2 regions of the Mesorhizobium sp. M2C.T.Ca.TU.002.02.1.1 genome follow, and region 1 is predicted to be linked to the other one. Evidence: predicted binding sites of a transcription regulator. Region 1 holds the regulator's gene; the other holds the start of a gene.
What was found. Region 1 encodes PhoB, which activates phosphate uptake and scavenging genes when phosphate is short. Its sites were predicted from a motif close to TGTCATNNANCTGTCAT; they were not measured.
Positions count from the first base shown of each region.

Region 1 (4,912 bases):
GGGCGTCGTGAAGTCCTTGGCGCCGGCGATATCGCCCATCTTCTTGCCGCCGGCGAGTTGCGAGGCGATCTCGGCGGCGTTCTTGCCAAGCTCGCGCGCGTCCTTCCACACCGACACGGTCTGCGTGCCGAGCGCGATGCGGTTGAGCGCCGCGTGGTCGCCGTCCTGGCCGGAGACCGGAACGGTGCCGGCCAAGCCTTGCGCCGTCAGCGCCGCGACGACGCCGCCGGCGGTGCCGTCATTGGCAGCGACGACCGCGTCGACCTTGTTGTCGTTGGCGGTCAGGAACTGCTCCATGTTCTTCTGCGCGTTGGCGGGCAGCCAGCCGTCGGTATAGGCCTCGCCGACATTCTTGATCTTGCCGCTGTCGATCGCGTCCTTCAGGACTTCCATGGAGCCCGAGAACAGGAAGTCGGCGTTCGGATCGGCGCCAGAGCCCTTGATGAAGACGTAGTTGCCCTCGGGCTTCACCTTGAACACCTCGCGGGCCTGCATGCGCCCGACTTCCTTGTTGTCGAAGGTCAGGTAGAACACGTCCTTGTTCTCGATCAGGCGGTCGTAGCCGACAACCGGGATGCCTTCGTCGAGCGCCTTCTGCACCGCCGGACCGATCGCCGAAGCGTCCTGCGCAAGGATGATCAGCGCGTTGGCGCCCTGCGAGATCAGGCTTTCGACGTCGGTAAGCTGCTTGCCCGGATTGGACTGCGCGTCGGCCGAAATATACTTGTCGCCGGCAGCCTCGATGGCGGCCTTCATCGCCGCTTCGTCGGTCTTCCAGCGCTCTTCCTGGAAATTCGACCACGAGACGCCGATCACCTTGTCCTTCGCCTCGGCGACCGACGCCAGCGTCAGCGACATGGCAACGCCCGCCAGGATGGCGGCTGCGAATTTCTTCATGATATCCTCCCTGCGCCCTGTATGGCGCGACCCAGACTGGCCCGAAGGCCGGCACAGAGGCTTTTTTTCGAGCCTCGAAAAAACACTGATCCAACGCTGTGCCGCTGTCAACTCGGATTCTGATGGTTTTTGAGGTGTCGCGAACTTTTTTTCGAGCTCCGCAATAAATAATGACAGCGTCGGCTGCTTCTGCCAGTATCCCTAGCATGTCACCGGCGGCCCATGGCATCATCAAGCCGTGATGACCAGGAGGAAATACTTCAGCCAATGTCGGTCGGAATCCGCCACGACGATCTGCGCCGGCGCAACCGCGCCATGGTGATTTCGGCCGTGCGCCGCGCCGGTCAGCCATCGCGGACGGAGATCGCAGCCACCACCGGGCTCAGCCACTCGACCATTTCGGCGATTTCCGCCGATCTGATCCAGGAAGGCATTCTCACCGAAAGCAAGGCCAGCGAGCCGACGGCGTTGAAACGCGGCCGGCCGCAGATCGGCCTGGCGCTCAACCCCGAAGCCGCCGCGGTGCTGACTGTGGTGTTGTCGCTGAATTTCCTGTCGGTCGCCGTCATCGACTATGCCGGCCAGGTGATTGCCGAGGAGCAGCAGCGCCTGGACACCCTTGTCATGCCGCGTGAAGAACTGATCGGCGAATGCATGGCGATCGTCCGGCGTCGGCTGCAGGATCCCGACCTCGACGTCGGCAGCGTCGCCCGCATCGCCATGGGTATCCAGGGCATAACCGATTCCCACGCGCGCGCCATGCTGTGGTCGCCGATCACGCCGCTGACCGACATTCCTTTTGCCGACATCCTCGAGAGGGAATTCGGCATTCCAGCCACCATGGAGAACGACTGCAACATGATGGCGGTGGCGCTGCAGTGGCGTGACCCCAACCGCTATCGCGACAATTTCATCGCCATCCTGTTGTCGCACGGCATCGGCATGGGCCTGGTGCTGAAGGGCCAGTTGTTCACCGGCACACATTCCTCCGGCGGTGAGTTCGGGCACATGATCCACCGTCCGGGCGGCGCGCTTTGCCGCTGCGGCCGGCGCGGCTGCGTGGAGGCCTATGCCGGCAACTACGCCATCTGGCGCAGCGCCATGGGCGTAAGCGAGGATGCCGCGCCGACGGACGTCGGCGACGCCGACATGCGAGCGCTGGCGGCAAAGGCGCGCGAGAAGGACGGCCCCGAGCGCGAGGCCTATCGCCGGGCCGGCGAGGCGCTGGGCTTCGGCCTCGGCAGCCTGTTCGCACTCATCGATCCGGCGCCCGTCGCCATGGTCGGCGTCAGCGCGGCCGCCTTCGACCTGATCGAGCCGGCGCTGAGGAAGGCGATTGCCCAGACCGCCGGCGGCCAGCACTCGGAATCGATCTCCTTCGACACCGAGCCGAACGAGCTGCCGCTGATCCGCGAAGGCTGCGCCATGCGCGCGCTGACCTTCGTCGATCAGGAGATTTTCGCGCCGGGAGTTCAGGCAAGAGCGGGCAAGCACGTTGCGTAGGCAGCTTTGAAGTGACAGTTCCGGGTGTCTCGCCAGTCACCGGAGATCAGCGAAGGCCCCGAAGCTTCGTCATTCCAGGGCGGAGCAGGAGCGAAGCTCCGTCGCGAAGACCCTGGGATCCATTCCGTTACCTCGGACGTAGGGCGCAGCGGAGCAGAATTCTGCACCGTGGTGGCGCCTCAAAGCCACGGAATGGATCCTCGGGTCTGCGCTGCGTCGCTGCGCTCCTTGCTCCGCCCGTGGATGACGAAGCACGAGCGTCTCGGCTACCCACAAGCGTGGGTGCGAGAAGTGCCTGCCCGTCAGGACACCTGCCCCCTGGGACTAGTCTTCCCGGATCGCGTAGCCCGCGCCGCGGATGGTGCGGATGACATCCGGCATGCGGCCGTTGTTGACGGCCTTGCGCAGGCGGCCGACATGGACGTCCACGGTGCGCTCGTCGATATAGATCGTCTCGCCCCAGACATTGTCGAGCAGCTGGCTGCGCGAGAACACGCGGCCGGGGTGGCGCATCATGAATTCGAGCAGCCGGAACTCGGTCGGGCCGAGCCTGATCTCGCTCTTCTTGCGGTAGACGCGATGCGATTCGCGGTCGAGCACGATGTCACCGACCTTGAGCACGCTGGACAGCACCTCCGGCTTGGCGCGGCGCAGCAGCGCCTTGACGCGGGCCATGAACTCCGGCGTCGAGAACGGCTTGACCAGATAGTCGTCGGCGCCGGTCGAAAGGCCGCGCACGCGGTCGCTTTCCTCGCCGCGCGCCGTCAGCATGATGATCGGCAGCCGCTCGGTCTCGGGCCGCATCCTGAGACGCCGGCAAAGCTCGATGCCGGACACCGCCGGCACCATCCAGTCGAGCACGAGCAGGTCGGGAACGTTTTCCTGAAGGCGGATTTCGGCCTCGTCGCCGCGGGTCACCACTTCGACCTGGTAACCCTCGGATTCGAGATTGTAGCGGAGCAGCACCCCCAGCGGCTCCTCGTCCTCCACCACCATGATGCGTGGCGCGATCATCGGGGTAACCTTTTCCGTCAGGCCGCCGGCGCCGACATTGCCGTCTCGTCCTGCTTCGGACGGTTGGCGGGCAATTGCGTGCCGGTCAACACATAGTAGGCGTTCTCGGCGATGTTGGTCACATGGTCGCCGATGCGCTCGAGGTTCTTGGCGCAGAACAGAAGATGCGTGCAAGCGGTGATGTTGCGCGGATCTTCCATCATATAGGTCAACAGCTCGCGGAAGACGGATGTGTATTTGACGTCGATGCGTTCGTCGTCGTTGCGAAGCTTGGCCAGCGCCGTGGCGTCGCCCACCGTATATTCCTGGATCACGCCCTGGACCTGGATCAACACCATCTGCGCCATGGAATCGATCGAATGCGTGAGGTCGCGCGGCGCGGCGCTGACGCCGACCGAGCCGACGCGCTTGGCGATGTTCTTGGCGAGATCGCCGATGCGCTCGAGGTCGCCCGCCATGCGGATCGCTCCGACCACGCTGCGCAGGTCGTCGGCCATCGGCTGGCGCTTGGCGATCAGCGTGATGGCGCGGTCGTCGAGCTCGCGCTGCCTTGCGTCCATGATGGCGTCGTCGGAGACGACGCGCTGCGCCAGCGCATTGTCGGTCTCGAGCAGCGCCCTGGTCGAGGCGCCGACCATCGAGGCGGCAAGGTCACCCATGTCGTTGATGAGCCGGCTGATCTGCCTCAGATCCTCGTCGAAGGAGGCGACGGTATGTTCGGCCATGATGATGTCCTCGTATGTCTTCAGCCGAAGCGGCCGGTGATGTAGTCCTGGGTGCGCTTCTCGCGGGGCGAGGTGAAGATCTTCTCGGTCCGGTCGAACTCCACCAGCTCGCCCAGGTACATGAACGCCGTCTGCCGCGAGACGCGCGCCGCCTGCTGCATGTTGTGGGTGACGATGACGATCGTATAGTCGGCCTGCAATTCGTCGATCAGCTCCTCGATCTTGGCCGTCGACAGCGGATCGAGCGCCGAGGCCGGCTCGTCGAGCAGGATGACCTCGGGCTTGACCGCCACGGTGCGGGCGATGCACAGGCGCTGCTGCTGGCCGCCCGAAAGGCTGAGCCCGCTGGCGTTGAGCTTGTCCTTGACTTCGCTCCACAGCGCGGCGCGCTTCAGCGCCTGCTCGACGCGGCTGTCCATCTCGGCCTTGCTGATCTTCTCGTAGAGCCTGACGCCGAAGGCGATGTTTTCATAGATCGACATAGGGAACGGCGTCGGCTTCTGGAACACCATGCCGATCTTGGTCCTGAGCAGGTTGAGGTCCTGCGAGCGGTCGAGGATGTTCTTGCCGTCGAGCAGCACCTGGCCCTCAGCGCTCTGCTTCGGATAGAGCTCGTAGATGCGGTTGAGCACGCGCAGCAGCGTCGACTTTCCGCAGCCCGACGGGCCGATGAAGGCCGTCACGCTGCGCTCGGGCAGGGACAGGTTGATGTCCTTCAGCGCCTTCGACTGGCCATAGTAGAAGTTGAGGTTCTTGACCTCGATCTTGGCCTT
Region 1 is NZ_RZTO01000113.1:926-5,837, forward strand. It holds gene xylF (D-xylose ABC transporter substrate-binding protein) at 1-897, opposite strand, end outside; gene EOD07_RS08800 (ROK family protein) at 1,165-2,400, shown strand; gene phoB (phosphate regulon transcriptional regulator PhoB) at 2,725-3,414, opposite strand; gene phoU (phosphate signaling complex protein PhoU) at 3,432-4,139, opposite strand; gene pstB (phosphate ABC transporter ATP-binding protein PstB) at 4,160-4,912, opposite strand, start outside.

Region 2 (4,912 bases), on a different contig from region 1:
CCTGGAACAATCGGGCGGGGCCAAATGGTTCCTGCCGGCTTTCGGCGTGCTGGTGCTCGTCGGCATCATCTATGTCGGCTATGCGCTCAGCCAGGATCTGGCCATCGCCAAGACGGTGCCGTGGATCCTGCTCGGCATCGCGCTTCTGATCGCGCTCGGCTTCGAGTTCGTCAACGGCTTCCATGACACCGCCAACGCGGTCGCCACCGTCATCTACACGCGTTCGCTGCCGGCCGAATTCGCGGTCATGTGGTCCGGCGTTTTCAACTTCCTCGGCGTGTTGACCTCGAGCGGCGCGGTGGCGTTCGGCATCCTGTCGCTGCTGCCGGTCGAGCTCATCCTGCAGGTCGGTTCGTCGTCCGGCTTCGCCATGGTGTTCGCGCTTCTGGTCGCCGCCATCCTGTGGAACCTGGGCACCTGGTTCCTCGGCCTGCCGGCCTCGAGCTCGCACACGATGGTCGGCTCGATCATCGGCGTCGGTCTCGCCAACCAGTTCATGGCTCCGGCCGGAAGCGCCACCAGCGGTGTCGACTGGGGTCAGGCGACCAATGTCGGCACCACCTTGCTGGTCTCGCCGATCGTCGGCTTCTTCGCCGCCGCGGCGCTGCTCTATGCCATGAAGTTTCTGGTGCGCAACCCGGCGCTCTACGAGGCGCCGAAGGGCAACACGCCGCCGCCATGGTGGATCCGCGCGCTGCTGATCTTCACCTGCACCGGCGTCAGCTTCGCGCATGGCTCCAATGACGGCCAGAAGGGCATGGGCCTGATCATGCTGATCCTGATCGGCGTGGTGCCGACGGCTTACGCGCTCAACCGCACGCCCGACATCAACTATCTCGACGCCTACAAATCGGCATCGGTCGCCGTCGAGCAGGCGCTGGGCAAGTACGTCAAGCCCGGCGTCACCGTCGCAGACGCCAATGCTGCAAAGGCGGCCGTGCAGGAAGCCGTGCGCAGCAAGACCTGGAACGATCAGACGACGATCGCGCTGCAGACCTACATCCACAACACCACTGCCGAGCTTGGTCCTTATCCCACGGTGGAGAAGGTGCCGACCGACCTGGTCAGCAACGCGCGCAACGACATCTATCTGATCGGCGAAGCGCTGAAGCTGATCGACAAGAAGCAGCTGCTGCCGATGCAGGCCGCCGACCTCAAGGCGGTCACCGACTATCACAAGGCGGTCGACAACGCGACGAAGTTCATCCCGCTGTGGGTGAAGATCGCCGTGGCGCTGGCGCTCGGGCTCGGCACCATGGTCGGCTGGAAGCGCATCGTCGTCACTGTCGGCGAGAAGATCGGCAAGAGCCACCTGACCTATGGCCAGGGCGCCGCCGCCGAGCTGGTCGCGATGATCACCATCGGCATGGCCGACCGCCTCGGCCTGCCGGTGTCGACCACCCACGTGCTGTCGTCGGGGGTCGCCGGCACGATGGCGGCCAACGGCTCGGGCCTGCAGTGGTCGACCGTGCGCAACCTGGCGCTGGCCTGGGTGCTGACGCTGCCCTGCGCGATGGCGCTGGCCTTCGTGCTGTTCGTGATCTTCCGCCAGGTGTTCTGAGCGGCGGAAGCGTTCCAAAAAAGGCAGCGCCGGTCGCCGGCGCTGCCTTTTGTTTGATGCCTACCCTCAAAACGCTGGCGGGACAGCACCCCCCCTCTGGCCTGCCGGCCATCTCCCCCGCAAGGGGGGAGATTGGCAGCTCAGGCGCTGCGCCCCTTTCGACGTCGACAATTGGCGAATGCCGCGCAACATCCGATCTCCCCCTTTGCGGGGGAGATGTCCGGCAGGACAGAGGGGGGTGTGGCGGAACTCGACCAGGGGTGCCCGTCAATGGAACGGCCCGTCGCGGACCTTACGTCGGATCTTCGCGGTGCAGGTCGTGGATGGTGACGCCGTCGGCGTTGTCGGGCAGCATCAGCCATTTCTTGTGGCGCAGGGTGCGCTCGGTGTCTTCCAGGCCCATCTCCCAGTGCTCGCGCATCGAGGTGCCGGAAAACTCGTAGTCCTTGGCGTGGCCTTCATAGCCTTTGTGCTGGTAGATCAGGTGGACGATGTTGACCACGCCGGCATCGGAATAGTCGGCCATCAGCTCCTTCTCACCGTCCTTGAGCTGGTCCGGCGGCACGCGCTTCAACGCGTCGAGCAGCTTCATCTTGAGCGCATGGATGCGCTGGAAGTTGTCGGTGTTCTGGCGCGTGCGGCTGGAATACATGATGTCCTTGTGGCGCGACAGGACGTCGGCCATGCCGCGCGGCAGCACGCCCCGGGCGCTGAACAGGTCGACCTGGAACACTAGCGAGGAGCGGTCCTCCTCCTGGTCGAGCAGATATTGCAGCGGCGTGTTGGAGACGATGCCGCCGTCCCAGTAATACTCGCCCTCGATGCGGATCGAGGGGAAGGCCGGCGGCAGCGCGCCGCTCGCCATGATGTGCTCCGGCCCGATGCGCACCTTGTCGGTGTCGAAATAGACGAAATTGCCGGTCCTGACGTTGACCGCGCCGACGCTCAGCCGCTTCTTGCCGTCGTTCAGGACGTCGAAGTCGATCAGGCTTTCCAGCGTGTCCTTGAGCTCGGCGGTGTCGTAGAAGCTGGTGGCGCCCTCCGCGCCCGCCAGCTGGAACCAGGGGTTGGGGTTGCGCGGCTTGAAGAAGCCGGGCTGGCCCATGGTCATCGTCATCAATGATGAGGTCTGGTTGCGGATATCGCGATAGACGTCGCCTTCGGGCGTGTAGGCCCAGATCTTGCGGCCCGAGATCGTCTGCCAGAACTGCTCCAGCCGCTGCAGACGGCGGCTCGGCTCGTTGCCGGCGATGATCGAGGCATTGATGGCGCCGATCGAGACGCCGGAAAGCCAGGTCGGCTCGCAGCCGGCGTCCGCCAGCGCCTGATAGACGCCGGCCTGATAGGCGCCGAGCGCGCCGCCGCCCTGGAAGACCAGGGCGATGCGGTCGTATTGCGCGGTGATTTCGGCGATGGTGGCAGCAACTGCCTTGTTGCGGGTACGCTCAAGCACCGGCTTTCTCCAACTCCTTCGCGCCGGCATCCGATCGGCCGCGGTCGGCGAGATAATCATGCACGACTTCGCCGAGACCGAGCGTCAGGTCGGCGGTGAAGTGAACCGCCGAGACGATGTCGAGCACGGGCAGCTTGGCGACATCGGCCATGACATGCGGGCGAAGGTCGAGCGCGGCCGGCGCCGTCCAGGCTTCCTTCAGCGTGATGTCGGTGAGGTAATAGCGGACGAGCTCGCAGATGCGCGGGCTGCCGTCGACATGCGGGATGATCTTGATCAGGAAATTGGGCGCGGCGAGCGAGGCCAGCACCTGGTCGTGATCGGCCTCGCGGTGCTTGTAGCCCATGGTACCGGTGGCGCAGAGCACGCTGCCGTAATGCAGCGTGCCGACCACCACCTCGCCCTCATGCACGATCTTGGGGCTGGCAAGCTTCTTCGGGAAACCCCAGAGCTCGCGGCCGCCGGCGATCGGCGCGTCGTCGTCGAGATACATGGAATGCACATAGCCGCCGTGCTGGCCCTTGTAGCGCACCGGAATGACCTGGCCGGTCTCGGTGTAATCGCCGAAGCCGGTCGAGTCCGGCATGCGGATGAACTCGTATTTCACCAGCGGCTCGTCGATCTCGAGCGGCGCCGGCACGACGGCTTCGAGCGCCTCGCGCGTCGTGCGGTAGGTGATGATGATGTATTCGCGGTCGAAGAAACGATAGGGGCCGGGCGGGAAGGACGGGTTGGTGAGCGGCATCGCATAGGCGCGCTTCACGACGTCGGCGATTTCCATGGCTGGTGCCCCAAAACAGGTTTGAAATGAACCCGCGCGAATGCGCTGGCAAATATGTTGCATGGCAGCATGACAGTGCCGTGTCAGCCCCAGGGCGGCGCTTCCTGGAGCCGGCAAACGCCGTCACGGCGCTGTAACAGCGCCGACATATGGGTGTGGCATTGTGATGCTGCGGCGCACAAATCGTGTGCCTTCCGGGTTGTCTGCCTTCATACTCTTCCCTCCTGTCCTCCTGTCGCGAGATCTCCCATGGGTTCCCTGTCTTCGAAGAATGCGCTCGTCACCGGCTCGACCAGCGGTATCGGCCTCGCAATCGCGCGCGCCTTCGCCGCCGAAGGCGCCAACGTCACCATCAACGGCCTGGGGGACGCCGCGGGGATCGAGCAGGAGCGGGCCGGCATCGAGAAGGACTTCGGCGTCAAGTGCCGCTACTCGGGCGCCAACATGATGGACGGCGCCGCCGTCACCGCCATGATCCACGAGGCCGAGGAGGCGTTCGGCAGCCTCGACATCCTGGTCAACAATGCCGGCATCCAGCATGTCGCGCCGATCGAGGAATTTCCCGACGACAAGTGGGAAGCCATCATCCGCATCAACCTTCTGGCCGCCTTCTACGCCATCAAGGCCGCGGTGCCCGGCATGAAGAGCCGAAAATGGGGCCGCATCATCAACACAGCCTCGGCGCATGCGCTGGTCGCCTCGCCGTTCAAGTCGGCCTATGTCTCGGCCAAGCACGGCATTGCCGGCCTGACCAAGACGGTGGCGCTGGAAGTCGCGCAAAACGGCATCACCGTGAATGCGATCGCGCCCGGCTATGTCTGGACGCCGCTGGTCGAAAAGCAGATCCCCGACACGATGAAGGCGCGCGGCATGACCGAGGAGCAGGTCAAGCACGACGTGCTTCTGGCGGCGCAGCCGACCAAGGAATTCGTCACCGTCGAGGAGCTTGCCGCGCTTGCGCTGTTCCTGTGCAGCGACGCGGCCAAGCAGATCACCGGCACGACCCTGCCGATGGATGGCGGCTGGACGGCGCAGTAAAGCCACCGGCCGCTTCCGGTAAAGCGCGGAGTTCCCGCCTTGGCAATTTGAATTCTTGACAATCGCGGGGGACCGTTCC
Region 2 is NZ_RZTO01000386.1:78-4,989, reverse strand. It holds gene EOD07_RS20020 (inorganic phosphate transporter) at 1-1,561, shown strand, start outside; gene EOD07_RS20010 (patatin-like phospholipase family protein) at 1,854-3,014, opposite strand; gene EOD07_RS20005 (acetoacetate decarboxylase) at 3,007-3,795, opposite strand; gene EOD07_RS20000 (3-hydroxybutyrate dehydrogenase) at 4,045-4,833, shown strand.
Region 2: the regulator PhoB is predicted to act here: its motif matches at 3,865-3,881, upstream of EOD07_RS20005 (acetoacetate decarboxylase).